Regions from separate parts of the Sphingomonas benefaciens genome, predicted to be linked through region 2. Evidence: riboswitches for the same ligand, from Rfam matches in the RefSeq annotation. Region 2 holds a riboswitch; the other holds the start of a gene.
The links. Region 2 has a riboswitch for cobalamin ahead of ACU5AX_RS14780 (putative oxygenase MesX). Riboswitches for the same ligand answer to the same signal wherever they lie in the genome.

Region 1 (8,679 bases), on a different contig from region 2:
ACGATGCTGCACGGGGTGGAGGCGCAGAAGACCGCACTGCGCGACAATCTCGCCCGGCTCGCCGCCGGCGCGGCGGCACAGGACACGTTGCTGTGGGGCGCGCGCGGCACCGGCAAGTCGGCTTTGGTCAAGGCCGCGGTCGGCGACGTGCAGGCGGCGGGCGGCGCGCTCGCCCTGGTCGAGGTCGCCGCCGACCGGCTCGCCAGCCTGCCGGCGCTGTTCGACGCGATCGCCGCCGTCCCGCGCGCCTTTGCGATCTTCCTCGACGACATCGGTTTCGACGCCGCGGCGGAGGCGCGCGCGCTCCGCTCGCTGCTCGAGGGCGGGGCGGAGGCACGGCCCGCCAATGCCCGGCTGGTCGTCACCTCCAACCGGCGCCACCTCGTCACCCGCGACATGTCCGAACAGGCGAGCGCGATAAATCCGCGCGATTCGGTCGACGACCAGCTGGCGCTCGCCGACCGCTTCGGGCTCAGCCTCGGCTTCCACGTCGTCGATCAGGACGGCTATCTGGCGATCGTGCGCGGCTATGCCGACCATTACGGCCTGCCGTTCGATCCTGCCGAGGCGGTGCAATGGGCGACCCGCCGCGGCAGCCGGTCGGGCCGCGTCGCCTGGCAATATGTCGTCGAGATCGCCGGCCGCGCCAGGGTCGCGCTTTAACTCTCGTCGCCGCCGCCGCGCGGGTCGAGGTCCCAGGCCGCCGCGACCTGTTCGACCGCGCGCCGGGCGATGTCGTCCAGCCCCTCGGGGCAATAGGCCTGTACATCCCAATTATGGTCCGCCGCGCCGCCGCCGCTGTCGGCGAGCGTCGGCAGCATGAAGTCGATCTTGGCGCCCTCGCTGTCCAGCGACAGGCGCAATGCCGCCTGGTTGAGCTCGTCGCGCAGCGCTTCGGCGGTCAGGGTGGCGCGGGCCATGCGTCGGCTCCCGTAGCGGTCGATCCCCCGTCAAGCGCACCGCACGGCCCGTTCGTTCCGCTTACAGGAACGGCGTGCCCCCCGTCACCGGGATCGTCGCACCGGTCACATAGCTGGCCCGGTCGCTGGCGAGATAGACATAGGCCGGGGCCAGTTCCGCCGGCTGCGCGGCACGGCCCAGCGGCGTCTCCTGGCCGAAGCTCTTCACCTGGTCGGCGGGCATGGTCGAGGGGATCAGCGGCGTCCACACCGGGCCCGGCGCAACCGCGTTCACGCGGATCTTTCGCTCGGCGAGCATCTGGGCGAGCCCGGCGGTGAAATTGTGGATCGCCCCCTTGGTGGTCGCATAGGCGAGCAGCGTCTGCTTGGGCTTGTCGGCATTGATCGAGGTCGTGTTGATGATCGACGAGCCCTCGCGCATGTGCGCCACCGCCGCCTTGGCGAGGTAGAACATCGCGTGGATGTTGGTCGCGAAGGTGCGCTGCCACTCGCCGTCGCTGATGTCCTCCAGCGCCTCGAACGTCTGCTGGTGCGCCGCATTGTTGACGAGCACGTCGATCCGCCCGAACGCTTCCGCCGCCTTGGCCACGACGGCGCGGGCATGGTCGGGATCGGACAGGTCACCCGGCACCAGCACCGCGCGACGGCCGGCGTCCTCGACCAGTCGGCGGGTCTCCTCGGCATCGTCCTGTTCGTCGAGATAGGCGATCAGCACGTCGGCACCCTCGCGCGCGAAGGCGAGGGCGACGGCGCGGCCGATGCCGCTGTCGCCGCCCGTGACGATCGCCGCGCGTCCGTCGAGCAGGCCGCTGCCGACATAGCTGTCCTCGCCATGATCGGGGCGCGGGTCCATCGCATCGGTGCGGCCGGGGATCGGCTGCTGCTGCTCGGGATAGGGCGGAATGGGGTAGTCGGTCATCGCTAAGGCTCCCGTGAATGGGGCCGAACCGCATGGCCGCCGCTGCCGTTCCGACCGGATTGATCGAGGTGAGCCATTTTCCTTATCCTCCCCGCGAGCGGCAAGGTGATCAGGTGATCCCAACGCAGGCGGTTGCAATCGCACGGGTTTTCCCCTCTGCACGCCCGCGATGCGTTTTCTCTTGCTTGCCGCGGCCGCCGCGCCCGCCCTGGCGTCCGCCCAGACCGGCCCCGACATCGTCGTCACCGGGCGTGGCCTGACCGACTCCCCCGGAGACCGGGCACTCGACATCGTCACCATCGACCGCGACCGGCTGCAGGCCAACGCCAGCCAGCGCCTGGAAAGCGTGCTCGCGGATGTCGCCGGGCTGCAGCAGTTCCGCCGCTCCGACTCGCGCAGCGCCAATCCGACCAGCCAGGGCCTGTCGCTGCGCGGCATCGGCGGCAATGCGTCGAGCCGCGCCTTGCTGGTGCTCGACGGCGTCCCGCAGGCCGATCCGTTCGGCGGCTGGGTCGCCTTCCCCGCTTACGCCACCGGCCGGCTCGGCCGCATCCGCGTCACCCGTGGCGGCGGCAGCGGCTATTTCGGCCCCGGCGCGCTCGCCGGCACGGTCGAGCTCGACAGCGCCACGCCCGACCAGCTCGCCCCGCTGGAAGCCAGCCTGTTCTACGGCAGCCGGGATTCGATCGAAGCGCAAGGGTCGGCGGCGCTGGTCCGCGACGCCGGTTTCGCCACCCTGTCCGGTGCCTATGCACGCGGCGACGGCTTCACGCCTACCGTGCCGGAAAGCCGCGGCCCGGTCGACCGGCCCGCCCCCTATGAACAGGCCTCGGCTGCGTTGCGTACGGTCGTCCGCCTGGCGCCTGCCACCGAGCTCCAGGCCAATGTCGCCGCCTTCACCGACAGCCGCGACCGCGGCACCGACTTCACCGCCAACCGCTCGCAGGGGGCGGACGCCAGTCTGCGCCTCGTCGGCCGCGGCCGTTGGGGCTGGTCGGCGCTCGCCTATCTGCAGACGCGCGCCTTCGCCTCCAGCTTCGCCAGCATCAACGCCGCGCGGACCAGTGCGACCCAGACGCTGAACCAGTACAACACGCCCGCCACCGGCCTCGGCGCGCGGCTGGAGGTGCAGCCGCCGGTCGCCGCCAACGTCGACCTGCGCCTCGGTGCCGACCTGCGCGACGTGTCCGGCCGGACGCAGGAGCTGTTCAGCTATGCCGCCGGCGCGCCGACCCGCCGTCGTCAGGCGGGCGGTGAGACGCTGACCGGCGGGCTGTTCGCCGACGGCAGCGCCGATCTGGGCGCGCTGACGCTGACCGGGGCGGCGCGCGTCGACCGCTGGACGATCCGCGGCGGGTATCTGACCGAAGCGCCGCTCGCCGGCGGTGCGGCACTGACCGACAACCGCTTTGCCGACCGGTCGGGGACGGAATTTACCGGCCGCGCGGGCGCGGCCTGGCGGCCGGTCACCGGCGTGACGCTGCGCACCGCCGCCTATCGCGGCTGGCGCTTGCCGACGCTCAACGAGCTCTATCGCCCGTTCCGCGTCGGCAACGACGTCACCGCCGCCAATGCCGCGCTCGATCCGGAACGGCTGACCGGGATCGAGGCGGGGGTGACGCTGATCCCGTTGCGCGGCGCCAGCCTCGCCGCCACCGTCTTCCACAACCGGCTGGCGGATGCGATCGCCAACGTCACCCTGTCCTCCACCGCGACGAGCGCCTCCCGCGTCCGCCGCAACTTGGATGCGATCCGCTCCACCGGCGTGGAGGTCGATGCCGCCTATGCGCCCGGCCCGGTCGGCATCCGCGCCTCATGGAGCCATGTCGATGCCCGCATCGAGGCGAGCGGCGCCGCGGTCGCGCTCGACGGCCTGCGGCCGGCGCAGACGCCGCGCGACACCGTGTCGGCGACGCTCGGCTGGCAACGCCGCGCCTGGGCGCTGTCAACGACGCTGCGTCACGTCGCCCGCCAGTTCGACGACGACCAGAACAGCCGCAGCCTCGCGCCCGCGACGACGCTCGACGCCTTCGCCGCGCTGCCGCTGGTCGCCGGGCTAACGCTGGAGGCGCGAGGCGAGAATCTGTTCGACGAACGGGTGGAGTCCGGCATCAGCAGCGGCACCATCGTCGAACGCGCCACGCCGCGGACGCTGTGGATCGGACTCCGCGCCAAACTCCGATAACTCCCTCCCCTTCAGGGGAGGGGCCGAAAAAAGTGCTGTCCTACAAGGGTACGACCCACGTAACGTTCACGGCGCTCTTTCTCATCGCTGACGTGCAAGCAACAATCGTTCGTCGGGAAAGCCGGCGACGCATCATCCAGGCGTCAAATCTGTCAAGACTCGCGACCGCTCCGCCCGCATTGACGCCTTCTGCACCCCCGCCTAAAGGCCCGGACCGTGAAGGGTCCCCGGCAACGGGGTCAAAAGGGAAGTCCGGTGAGCCTTGTCGCGAGCCCGGCGCTGCCCCCGCAACTGTGACCGGATAGCGGTCCTCCGTGATGCCACTGGGCTCCGGCCCGGGAAGGTGGAGGAACCAGCGACGACCCGGAAGCCAGGAGACCTGCCTTTCACCGTCGATCCACTGTGCGGACGGGGTGTGCCGGACAGCCGAAGGGGGGACCTTCGTGAGCGAACGACATCCGCCGTGGGCGAATGGTCGCCCGCGGTCACGAAGGATGGACGATAGAATGACCGTGACCCGCTACCTTTCCGCCGCCGGCGTGCTGGCGCTCGCCGCCGCCTGCCTGTCGCCCGCCGCGGCGCAGATCGCTCCCGCCGAGGACCGTTCCGACGACGTCATCGTCACCGCCGCCCGCGTCGAACAGGCGGCGAGCGAGGTCGGCCAGGCGGTCACCGTCGTGACGCGCGAAGAGATCGACCGCCGCCAGACCGTGTCGGTCGCCGACCTCTTGTCGACCACGCCCGGCGTCACCGTCACCCGCAACGGCAGCCTGGGCGGCTTCACCGGCGTACGCCTGCGCGGCGCGGAGGCGGAGCAGACGCTGGTCGTGATCGACGGCGTGCGGGTCAACGATCCTTCGTCGCCGGGCGGCGGCTTCGACTTCGCCAACCTGCTGGCGGCGAGCGTCGAGCGCGTCGAGGTGCTGCGCGGTCCGAATTCGGTGCCCTGGGGCAGCCAGGCGATCGGCGGCGTCGTCAACGTCATCACCGAAACGCCGACCGAACGGCTGAAGGCCCGCGCCGGCGTCGAATATGGCTATGCCGACAGCGTCTTCGCGCAAGGCGGCGTGTCGGGGCGCAGCGGCCCGGTGTCCGGCGCGCTGACCGGCGGCTATCTGCGCAGCGACGGCATCTCCGCCGCCGCCGACGGCAGCGAGCGCGACGGCTATCGCCAATATGGCGCGACGGCACGGCTTGGCATCGACTTCACCGACGGCATCGGCCTCGACCTGCGCGGCTATTGGGCGGACAGCAAGACCGAGACCGACGGCTATCCCGCGCCGAACTACGTGCTGGCCGACGATCCCAGCTATTCGACCGCGCAGGAATTGTACGGCTATGCCGGTCTACACGCGAACTTCGTCAACTTCCGCAACCGCGTCGCCTTCACCATCGCCGACATCAACCGCGATACTTATGCGGGAGCAGGCGCGACCCCGTCGCCGTTCCGCGGCCGGTCGGAACGCTACGAATATCAGGGCGATTTTCAGCCGATCGACCAGGTGCGGGTCGTCGGCGGCGTCGAGCATGAGGACAGCCGCTATCGCGATGCGAGTCTGCGCCGCTCGGTCGGCGTCACCAGCGTCTATGGCGAACTGATCGTCAAGCCGATCCGGCCGCTGACCATCACCGGCGGCGTGCGCAACGACGACCACGACACGTTCGGCAACCACACCACCTTCGGCGCCGACGCCGCCCTGGCGCTCGCCTCCGCCACGACGCTGCGCGCCAGCTACGGCGAAGGGTTCAAGGCGCCGACCCTGTACCAGCTATACAGCGATTACGGGAACACCCGCCTCGATCCCGAAACCGCCAAGAACTACGATCTCGGCGTCGAACAGGGCCTGCTCGGCGGCCGCGCGACAATCGGTGCGACCTACTTCCACCGCGACACGCGCAACCAGATCGGCTTCCGCGGCTGTTCGCGCGCCGAACAGGGCACCGCCGGCTCGATCTGCGTCGACCGGCCGTTCGGGGTCTACGACAACATCCAGCGTACGCGCGCGCAGGGCGTCGAGGTGGCGATCGGCCTGCGGCCGGTCGACGCGCTGACCGTGTCGGCGAACTTCTCGTACATCGACAGTCAGAACCGCACGCCCGGGACGAGCTTCGGTACCGACCTGCTCCGCCGACCAAAGGAGACCGCGGCCTTCGTCGTCGACTATCGCCTGCCGTTCGGGCTTGGCATCGGCGGCACGGTGCAGATCGTTGGCGACAGCGTCGACAGCGACAGCTACGGCAACCGCGTGCAGGTCGACGGCTATGCGCTCGCATCGATCCGCGCCGAACTGCCGCTCGGCGACCGCTTCTCGGTCTACGGCCGGATCGACAATGTGACGGACGAGCGCTATTTCACCGTCGCCGAATACGGCACCTACGGCCGCGCCGCTTACGGTGGGATACGCGTGAAGCTGTGAGGCTGGCGTCGCGCTCACCCTTCGCCGGCTTTTCCCTCTCCCAGTGGGAGAGGGAGGGAGGCGCGCAGCGCCGGAAGGGTGAGGGTAGCGTCCTGCTCCTCGTCGCGGCTCTCCTCGCCGGCTGCGCGCCGACACCGCAGCGCACCGGCGGCATCGTCTCGACCAATCCCTGTGCCGACGCGATCCTCGCCGTCGTCGCGCCGGGTCGGCTCGCCGCCGTCAGCCATTACTCGCATGAACCGGGTGCCACCTCGATGCCGCTGGCACTCGCCCGCCGCTGGCCGGCGACGACCGGGGCCGCCGAAGACGTCATCGCGCGCCGCCCTGATCTCGTCGTCACCGACAGCTTCGCGCCCGCCGCCAGCCGCGAGGCCTATGCGCGGGCCGGGCTAAAGGTGCTGACGCTCGACATCGCTTCGACCATCCCCGCCAGCGAGGCGCAGGTTCGTCAACTGGCCGCCGCCGCCGGTCATCCGGCACGCGGCGAGGCGCTAATCCGCGCGATCGACCACGCGATCCCGCCGCAGATCGGTCCGCGCCCCGCGGCCCTGTTGTACATCGCCGGCGATCTGGCGAACGGCGGCAATACTCTGCTCGACGCGATGATGACGCGCGTTGGGCTGCGTAACGCCGCCGCCGATTACGGTCTCGCCTTCACCGGCACGCTGCCGATCGAGACGATCGCCGCCCGCCCGCCCCGCATCATCCTCAGCGACGGCGACGGCCGTACCGCCGCCTTGCGTCGCCGGGTCCTCGCTCGCACCGGTGCCGGCACGATCGAGGCGGGCTTTCCCCGCCAGCTGATGAATTGCGGCGGGCCGACCCTGATCCCGGCGCTGCGCCGCCTCGCCGCCGTGCGTGCGCAGGTGTTGTCGTGAACCGCGCCGGCCGCCTGACGATCTTGGCGGCATTGGTCGTCCTCGCCTTTGCCGCATCGCTGGGCGCGGGCAAGCAGGGCCTGCCTTGGGGACACGACGCCGCCACCGCGATCATCATCGAGCTACGGCTGCCGCGGGCGTTGCTCGGCCTGCTGATCGGCGCGATGCTCGGTATGTCGGGTGCGGTGATGCAGGGCTTCCTGCGCAATCCGCTCGCCGATCCCGGCGTCGTCGGCGTCTCCTCCTCGGCTGCGCTCGGCGCGGTCGCCGTAATCCTCTACGTCGGGGCGGATAGCCTCGGCGTCTTCGCCGGGGCGATGGCAGGCGCGCTGGTGGCAATGGCGCTGCTCGTCGCACTAACCTGGCGGGGCGCGGACCCGGTCGCCTTCGTGCTGGCGGGTACGGTCCTGGCGAGCCTCGCCGGCGCGCTTACCGCCTTTCTCATCGCGATCGCGCCTAACCCCTATGCCGTGGCGAGCGTGCTCGACTGGCTGATGGGCGCGCTGACGGATCGCGGCCTTGCCGACGTGGCGCGCGCGGCACCGCCGATCCTCGTCGGCCTGCTGTTGCTCGCCATCACTGGCCGCGCGCTCGACGCGCTGGCGCTAGGGGAGGGGGCGGCGCGCTCGCTCGGTGTCGACCTGGTGCGGGTGCAAGCGCTGGTGGTGCTCGGCACCGGCCTCGGCGTCGGTGCGGGAGTGGCGGGGACCGGCGTGGTCGGCTTCGTCGGCCTCGTCGTGCCGCATCTCCTGCGCCCGCTGTTCGGCCACCGCCCGTCCGACCTGTTGTTGCCGAGCGCACTCGGCGGTGCGGTGCTGCTACTCGTCGCCGACAGTCTCTGTCGCCTGGCACCGGGCGCCAGCGAGGTGCGGCTGGGCGTAGCGATGGCGCTGATCGGCGCCCCCTTCTTCCTGATCCTGCTGTTGCGCCGCCGGGGGCAGGCATGGATCTGATCGCGCAGGGCCTCACCGTCGCGCTCGACGGTCGCACCGTGCTCCGCGACGTCGATGCACGGCTGCGACCCGGACGGGTGACGGCGATCCTCGGCCCCAACGGGGCCGGCAAGAGCAGCCTGCTCAAGGCACTGGTCGGCCTGCTGCCGCCGCAATCCGGTGCGGTGACTCTCGACGGCCGCGCGGTGGGCGCGATCGGGCGGCGCGAGCGGGCACGACTGATCGGCTATTTGCCGCAGGACGGTGCAGTGCATTGGAACCTGTACGCCCGCGACCTTGTCGCTTTGGGGCGCCTACCGCATCGGGCGCCGTTCGCCGCTGCCGGGGCCGCCGACCTGGTCGCGATCGATGCGGCCCTTGCCGCCACGGAGACGGTGCATCTTGCTGACCGTACGGTCGCCGCTCTG
Region 2 (8,679 bases):
TAGGCGGACATATCGCCATAGCCGTGGTGCGCCCGCGGGAAGAGGACCAGATCAAAGTCCTTGTTCGCCTTCTCGAGCGCATCGACCACGAGCAAGGTGTTGGAGACGGGCACGTTGTCGTCGAGCAAGCCGTGCGCCAGCATCAGCTTGCCCTTGAGATTCTTCGCCAAGTCCTGATTGGCCTGCAAGTCGTAGTTCGACCCCTCGCCGTTGCGCTGCAACAGCCCGAGATATTTCTCGTAATAATCGTCCTCGTAATTGCGATTGTCGTGGTTGCCGCTCTCCGCGATGCCGACCTTGAAGAAGTCGGGATAGCGGAACATCGCGGCCGCGGTCGCATTGCCGCCGCCCGAATGCCCCCAGATGCCGACACGATCGGCGTCCATCCAGCGGTTCCGCCGGGCGAGGTCCTTGATGCCGGTGACCTGGTCGGGGACCGCCTGCTGACCCATGTCGCGGTAGTAGTAATCCTGGAAGGCCTTGGTGCGGCGTGGCGTCCCCAGCGCATCGATCTCCACCACGGCGAAGCCGAGCTGCGCCAGTGCATTGGCGTCACCCATCGACGGCGAGAATTGGCGGGAGGAGATCGTGCCGGTGAACGGCCCCGGATAGATATAATCGATGACCGGATATTTTCGCTGCGGATCGAGCCCCGCCGGTTTGAAGAGCAGGCCGTAGCACAGCGTCTTGCCGTCGGCGCATTGGACGGCGATGTTCTCCGGCGGCTGCCAGCCCGCCGCGCGCAACCGCGTCACGTCGCCCTTCGCCAGTTGCTGGACGATCGTGCCGTCCGCGCGGCGCAGCACCGCCGTCTGCGGCTCCTGCGGCGTCGAATAGATGTCGACGAAAAACCGCCCGTCGCTCGACGGGATCGCGATATGATCCTGCTTCTCGGGCGTCAGCAGCTTCGGCGCGGCGCCATTCAGGTCGATCGCGTAGATGCTGCGATAATAGGGATCGACGCCCGGCTCGCGGCCGATACCGGCGATCAGCATCCGGCCGCTGCGCTCGTCGATGTAGACCGGATGGTCCACGTTCCAGCGTCCCTGCGTCACCTGCCGGACCAGCTTGCCGGTGCCGGCATTGTACAGATAGTAATGGCCCCAGTCGTCGCGCTGCGACCACCACAGGATCTCGCCGCGCTCCGACAGGTAGCGCCAGTTGATGCCTTCGTCGTTATACCCGCTGTCGAACCAAGTCGGCACGGTTTCGGCGAAGACGTCGCGGACCGCGCCGGTGGTCGCATCGGCGATGCGCATCGTCTCTACCTTGTGGTCGCGTGACGTCGACACGAACGCGAGAGTGCGGCTGTCCTTCGCCCATTGCATGTCCTGCGGACCGGCGCCGCAGACCACGTCGTCGCACAACGACGAGCGATGCAGGTCCGGCGACATCTTCAGGCGGACGACATGGCCATCGTCCGTGTCGACGATGACGCGCTGGATGTGGATGATCTCCTTATCCCCGACGAATGGATATTTCCATGTGTCGACGCGGGAGTGACCGACTTGCGTCGTCGTTATCGAAAAGTCGGCGACCCCGCGCTGATCCTGCTGGAAGGTCGCGACCTTCTTCGAATCCGGCGACCAGATGACGATCGGCTGGTCCGAATGCTTCCAGCCGGCATTGTCCGTCGCATAGCCGAAGTCCTTGACGCCATCGCGCGTCAGCTGGCGCTCCGCCCCGCTGGCGACGTCGCGGACCCACAGATTCCAGTCGCGCAGGAAGACCGCCCGCTTGCCGTCCGGGGACAGCACCGCCGCCACCTGACCACGTTGCGCGAGATAACCGGCGATCTGCCCGGCGTGCAGCGGCGGCAGCTTCGTGCACGCATAAGGCTTCGCCAGCGCGCAGTCGTAGCGATCGCCCGCGATGCTGACGATCGCGCTGTTCTTCGTACCGTTCGGCTCCAGATTCTCGAAGGCCAGCTTCGTCGCGTCGCGCTCCTTCAGCCCGGCCGCGTTGAGCGATGCGAGCAGCGGGACGGTGTCGAACGCCGGTGCCTTGGTGCCCTTGGCCGCGTCGCCCAGCATGATCGTCGGCACGCCGTTGCTGATGTCCTGATACCAGAAGCGCGTCGCATCGATCCAATGCGCCGAACGCACCGCGTGATCGACCAAAGGCGCGGTCCAGGGGATCAGCTGGCGGTTGGCGCGGGTGTAATCCGCGGCCGTCACCGAAGGTCGCTGTTGCGCCGCCGCCGGAACGGCGATCATGGAAACCCAAAGTAAGCAGGCGGTCGCGCGCATCGAGGAGCTTTCTGAAGGCAATCTGACGCGACGCGGACGGCGTGGACGCGGGCTCGTCGATCCCGTCGCTGCTCCACACGCATCCCCGTCACAGCAGGACAGGATAGCGGTCATTATGCAGACCGCGGCCCCGATCACAATAGCTTGCCCCTTCCCGAAAAGCCGTGACGTCGCTTCGGCAAGTGACCGAGGCGGACAATGGGATACTGCCGCCTGCCGGCCGGCTCATACGCCAGACAAGTCGCTCAGAACGCTTTCGACGGGCCGACGAAGAATCCGCGGCGCGGCCCGAATTGCGGCGCGCCGACGCCGACCCCGGTGCCGTCGCGGATTTCGTAGACATGGTCGAGCAGGTTGATGACGTCGACACGCACGTCGAGGTTCGGCCCAGCGAGATGCCGGCTGGCGGTCAGATTGAACTGGGCATAGGGCGCCAGCTTCGCGCCATTCGGCACGTTGTTGACGTCGTCGTCGCGGCGCAGACCCGACCCGTAGATCATGCTGCCGCCGAACTTGTTGGCACCGAAGGTATAGGACAGGCCGGCCGATCCGGTGAATGTCTGATCATGATCGAGGTAGATGTACCGGTTGGCGATATAGGCGAGATCATCGGATGAGAAGCTGAACTGGCTGGAGACGATGTCGCGCCCCTTGGCCTTGGCCGCCGCGAAATTGGCATAGGCAAGGAAGCCGCTCCGCGCGTAACTCGCATTCGCCTCGATCCCGCCGATACGCCCCTGGCGGTAATTGAACGGCGTCAGGATGATCGGCGCACCAAATTGCCCCTCGTCGATCAGGTTGCGCGAGATGCGGTAATAAGCGTCGACACCATAGGTGAAATAGCGGCCTGCCTTGGCCTGGAAGCCGACGTCGAAATAATCCTGCCGCTCAGCGAACGGTACGGTATCGTCGGTGACGGCGGGATAGGCTCTGGTGCCGATGAATTTGGCGATGCTGGTGTCGGCGACCAGCTCGAATGGGGGCGGCACGAAATAGCGGGAATAGCCGGCGTGGACGGTATAGGCCCTGTTCGGCTGCCAGACCAGATTGGCGCGCGGCGACAACTGACCCTCGCGACGATAGCCGTTGTAGAGATCGTAGCGCGCGCCGTAATTGAAGGTCAGCGTCGGGGCGAGCTTCCACTCGTCCTGCACATAGGCGCTGACGCTGGTCGCGGTCTTGCCTCCGCGGTCGCCGATGACGATCGGTTGGCCCGCCTGCTCGCCGTTCGCATCGACCGGAAAGACGCTGGTGCTCGTATCGCTGGTCGACCGATCGCGGCTGACCAGCAGGCCGCTGCGCAGCGTATGCGCGATGCCGATGTGGTAGACCGCATCGACCTGCCCGCCGATCGCGAAGTCCTGCTTATAAGCCTGCTGCGCCTGCCCGTTGTAGAGCAGTTCGCCGAGCATGTCGGGGCGGTAGCGCAGCGAGGAGTAACGCGCGAACAGCGATGCTTGGACCGTCAGCGGCTCGGCATCGTGCAGAAAGGCGAGCTGGCCGAACCCGGTCTCCTCCAACTGGGTTTCCCGCAGATTCTCGCTCGGGAAGTTCGACTGGCCGTTGACGGTCCAGGTGCCGTCGGGCTGCTGGCCGACCGGATCGGGAATCTGGAACCACTGGTTCGAATAGCCGCCGACGAATGACACCCGATTGTTCGCATCGAGGATGTGATCGAGATAGGCGAAGCCCTGATATTGATCGGTGTCGTCATGCACCGGATTGGAGCGTCCATCGACGCTCTCGATCCCGAGGCCGCTGTGGCGATAATCGCCCGATACGAAGTAGTTGGTGCTGCCGGTCGAACCACCATAGGTGACGCTGGGCTGCCACGTATCGTGGCTGCCCCCATAAATGGACGCGGTGCCGCCATTCTGGAACAGGCCGCTCTTCGTGGTGATATCGATGATGCCGGCGGTGCGCAGCCCATATTGCGCGGGGAGCGCCCCGGTCAGGATGTTCACCTTGTCGACGAGCCGCGGCGACAGCGTCTGACCGAACACCGCCAGTCCTTCGGGAAGGACGGTGCCGTTGATGCGATATTGCAGACCGTTATGATCGTCGCGGACGTGAAACTGACCAAAACCGTCCTGCACCACGCCCGGCGCCTGCAGCAGAATCTGATTGAATTGCTGGTTCTCCCCGCCGGGAAGCGCCTTGATCGTGTCGCTGGTGATTTCGTAGTTCGACGCGCCGAGGCTTGGCTGGATATGCTCGCGCGCGGCATCGAGTCGCTGTGCAGTGATGACGATATCGCCACGCTGTGGTGGGCTGGCCGCCGTGGTTGCACCGGGGCTGGACGAAGTATCGCCGTTGGCCTGCGCATCGGGAGCGACGCTGCGTGTCTGCGCGATCGCCTGGCCGGACGACAGGGCTAGCGGGGCTGCAGCGACACAGCTGAGCAGAATTGACAGACGCATGGCACAACTCGCGATGTTACAACGTAACGCCAGGCTGGCGTCGGCTTGCTTTGCGCCGCGATCTCGCCCGCTGACAAGCCGTAGGCCAATTGATGACAGATTTTTTATCGATCCGTCATGATCCTCCGACAGCCCCTCCAAACGTGATGCGGCCAAATCGGGGTGCTTGTAAGCATAGCCGACAATCAACCGACATAGTCAGGCTGCACCATCCCGCTCTGTATTTGCTGAGGCTCGCGTTTCAATAGCTATTGAATAGCAATCCCTTCCCTTCGGCTCATGCGACAGTCATCAACTCGAACAATCGAACAACGCGCCCAGCTCGGCGTATCGCGCAAGCACATCTCAACCCCTCTCGCAATTGCCCGCTCTACTTGATCCTGCCTCCGAGCCCGCCGTGCGGTTCATGCCGCCTCGGCGAGCCGATTAGCGGCCGAACAGGCGCTGAGACGCCGCCTGGACGTCACCACTGCCGTCATCCAGCGTCCCCCGGGCCCGTCGGTTGTCACGTGGGTGGATCACCCACGCCCGCCGCAGCATGAAGCAGGAGGTCAGCTGCTTCCGCTGAGAATTTCCTGGCGGATGATCTGCGCACCAGCCGCCAGCGCTCTCAGCTTGCCCTGAGCGACGTCGCGCGCCAGGGGGGCCATGCCGCAATTGGTGGCGGGGTAGAGCTTGTTCGCATCGACGAAGCGCAGCGCGCCGCGCAACGTGTCAGCGACCTGTTCCGGCGTCTCCACCGTGGCGGTCGCGACGTCGATCGCGCCGACCATCACCTTCTTGCCGCGGACCAGTTCGATCAGGTCCATCGGCACGCGAGAGTTTTGACATTCCAGTGAGATGATGTCGATCGAGGACCGCTGCAGGTTCGGGAAGGTCCGCTCATATTGCCGCCATTCTGATCCGAGCGTCTTCTTCCAATCATTATTGGCCTTGATGCCATAGCCATAGCAGATGTGGACTGCGGTTTCCGCCTTGAGCCCTTCCGCCGCGCGCTCCAGCGTGGCAATGCCCCAATCGTTGGCCTCGTCGAAAAAGACGTTGAAGGCGGGCTCGTCGAACTGGATGATATCAACGCCCGCCTCCGCCAGCTCACGGGCTTCCGTGTTGAGGATACAGGCGAATTCCCACGCCAGTTTCTCGCGGCTGCGATAGTGCGCATCATAGAGCGTGTCGATCATCGTCATCGGCCCCGGCAGGGTCCATTTGATCAGCTGATCGGTCTGCGCGCGCAGGAAGCGGGCATCCTCGACAAACACCGATTGCGGGCGGGAGACGGCACCAACCACGGTCGGCACGCTGGCGTCGTAGCGGTCGCGGATGCGCACCGTCTCGCGTCGGTCGAAATCGACACCATCGAGATGCTCGATGAACGTCGTGACGAAATGCTGGCGCGTCTGCTCGCCATCGCCGAGGATATGGATGCCCGCCTGCCGCTGGTCGTCGACCGCCAGCCGCAGCGCGTCCCGCTTGCCCGCGACCAGTTCCGCGCCCGCCAGCTTCCAGGGCGACCACAAAGTCTCGGGCTGGGCGAGCCAGGAGGGCTTGGGCAGGCTGCCCGCGGTGGTCGTCGGCAACAGTGTCGTCATCGGAAAATACCTTGTGCGAGAAAGGGGATCAGAGGGCGCAGTCGGCGGACCAGCGCCGCAGCGCGGCGCCGTGCGGGCGCATCAGATGCTCCTCGGCGAAGCGGCCCTGCTCGACCGCGAGCCGGCTGCGCTCCTCGCGATCATAGACGATGCGGGTCAGCGAATAGTCCTGATAGGTCAGGCTCGGCTGGTATCGCTCCGCCGCGACCGAATTGGCGTTGTAGATCTCGGGCCGATAGATCTTCTGGAACGTCTCCATCGTGCTGATTGTGCTGGCGAGTTCGAGATTGCTGTAATCGCTGACCAGATCGCCGACATGATAGAAGGCGAGCGGCGCGACGCTGTGCGGCGGCATGAAATAGCGCACCGTCATGCCCATCTTCGCGAAATAGCGGTCGGTCAGCGAGGATTGGTCGTGCCGGTATTCGACGCCGAGGATCGGATGGACATTCGCCGTGCGGTGATAGACTTCCTTGCTCGACACGCTGAGGCAGATCACCGGCGCCTTGCGAAAACGGTCGCGATAGACGTCCGATTGCAGGAAGCGCCGGAAGAGGCGGCCGTGAAGCTCGCCGAACCCCTCCGGCTCGCCGCCCTGTCCGGTCTTGAGATGATCCGGCAGCACGACGCTGAAGTCGTAATCGCGGATGTAGGAGGAGAAATTGTTACCGACCATGCCGTCGCTGCGGATACCGCTGGTCCGGTCGATGACGGCGGTGTGCAGCATCTCGATCAGCGGAAAGGCCGCGTCGCCCGCGCCCTCTCTGGAGGCCAGCGCGACCGAGAGGATGGTCAGCGCCACCGCATAGCGATAGCCCGTCGGATTGTCCCAATGCATCAGCGCGTTGAAGCGGCGGTCGATCATCACCAACGTGTTGCGCAAATTTTCCCGCCGCCGCTCGCCGCGGGCGAGATTGGCGAAATTGGTGGTGATCCGCGTATTATCGGCCGGGCGATACTCCTCGTCGAAGGGGATGCTGCCGATCGTGAATGTGAACCCGCTGTCCGTCATGACTCACCTGGCTTTGCGGACAGAGGTCAGGCGAGAGCGCGCAGGGCGTGGACAGACCCGGATGGCGTGAAGCCACTGGTCGAGGCGTCGTGCGCGATCCACCGGAGGAACCCCCGTCCGAGGAACGTTATGGCGTCGATCGGCAGGTCTCCTGGCTTACGGGTCAATGCAGCGGCTCCGGCCTTCCCAGGCTCTTTGCAAGAGCCCAGTGACACGTCATGGAGCCGCCACTCGCCGCTTACAGTTGCGGGGGCAGCGCCGGACTCTGCCCATCAAGGGCACCACCGGCTTCCCGTCTTAGCTCCATCGCCATGCCTGGGATGGAGAACCTCGACACGGCCTATCCACACCAACTCCGCCGCCATGTCAATCCTGATATAAAGATATCTTTATATCTTGATGCATCGCGGTTTTAATGGGTGGGGTGGGTAAGGCAAAGCTTGACGCCGGAGTCCGGTTTCTGCGATCGCCGGGCGTCGAGGTTCCTTCGCCGAATGGCCGAAGGCTAAGACGGGAAATCGGTGCGATGCCGATGCTGCCCCCGCAACTGTAAGCGGCGAATGGCCATCCCCTTTGCGTGTCACTGGCGTTTCGGCGCTGGGAAGGCCGGGATTGCCATGATGACCCGTGAGCCAGGAGACCTGCCGATCGACGCCATAACGACCACCGGCGGGGTGTCCGGTCTGGCCGCTGCGTCGCTGCGGGGAATGGCCCTTCCCCGTCGGCCTCTGGCGTCTGGAAGACCTCGCGCTTGATGAGGACCAGCATGTCACAAGACGATCGCAGCCCCCCTATCCAACTGATCGACATGGTCTTTCCCGGCGACGCCAATCACCATGGTACGTTGTTCGGTGGCATCGCCTTGGCTCATATGGACAAGGTCGCCTTTCTGGCCGCGTCGCGCCATGGTCGCGCGACATTCGTCACCGCGTCGTCAGAGAAGATCGACTTTGCCGCCCCGGCCCGCGTCGGCGATATGGTCGAGGTGACGGGACGGGTCGTCCGGGTGGGACGAACGTCGCTGGACGTCGAGGTCGAACTGGTCGCGGAGGCGCCCGTCTGGGGACAACGACATGTCTGCACCCGCGGTCGGTTCACGCTCGTCGCGGTCGGGATCGACCATCCCCTGCCCCCGATCGCGTCGCCGGTACCGCCAGAGCCGCCCGTTCCGCTGCGGATGGTCGACATGATCTTTCCCAATCAAACCAATCACTATGGCACGTTGTACGGAGGGGACGCGCTTCGCATGATGGGCAAGGCGGCCTTTATCGCATCCACCCGCCATGCCCGGGCGGTGATGGTCATGGCCGCGTCCGACCGTATCGACTTCCGCTCCCCCATTCGCGAAGGAGAAATGGTTGAGCTGGCGGCCAAGGTGCAGATGACCGGGCGAAGCTCGGTACAAATCG

Region 1: linked by a shared signal. The riboswitch ahead of ACU5AX_RS11705 (TonB-dependent receptor plug domain-containing protein) and the one ahead of ACU5AX_RS14780 (putative oxygenase MesX) in region 2 are both predicted to bind cobalamin.

The regions. Positions count from the first base shown of each region.
Region 1 covers NZ_JBREIC010000003.1:114,911-123,589, forward strand. Annotated here, with positions in the region: gene ACU5AX_RS11685 (ATP-binding protein) at 1-663, shown strand, start outside; gene ACU5AX_RS11690 (hypothetical protein) at 660-920, opposite strand; gene ACU5AX_RS11695 (glucose 1-dehydrogenase) at 982-1,839, opposite strand; gene ACU5AX_RS11700 (TonB-dependent receptor) at 2,009-4,024, shown strand; cobalamin riboswitch at 4,229-4,425, shown strand; gene ACU5AX_RS11705 (TonB-dependent receptor plug domain-containing protein) at 4,531-6,441, shown strand; gene ACU5AX_RS11710 (ABC transporter substrate-binding protein) at 6,438-7,319, shown strand; gene ACU5AX_RS11715 (FecCD family ABC transporter permease) at 7,316-8,272, shown strand; gene ACU5AX_RS11720 (ABC transporter ATP-binding protein) at 8,263-8,679, shown strand, end outside.
Region 2 covers NZ_JBREIC010000004.1:291,056-299,734, forward strand. Annotated here, with positions in the region: gene ACU5AX_RS14765 (S9 family peptidase) at 1-2,216, opposite strand, end outside; gene ACU5AX_RS14770 (TonB-dependent receptor) at 2,495-4,669, opposite strand; gene ACU5AX_RS14775 (methionine synthase) at 5,221-6,258, opposite strand; gene ACU5AX_RS14780 (putative oxygenase MesX) at 6,287-7,270, opposite strand; cobalamin riboswitch at 7,395-7,619, opposite strand; cobalamin riboswitch at 7,735-7,933, shown strand; gene ACU5AX_RS14785 (acyl-CoA thioesterase) at 8,037-8,679, shown strand, end outside.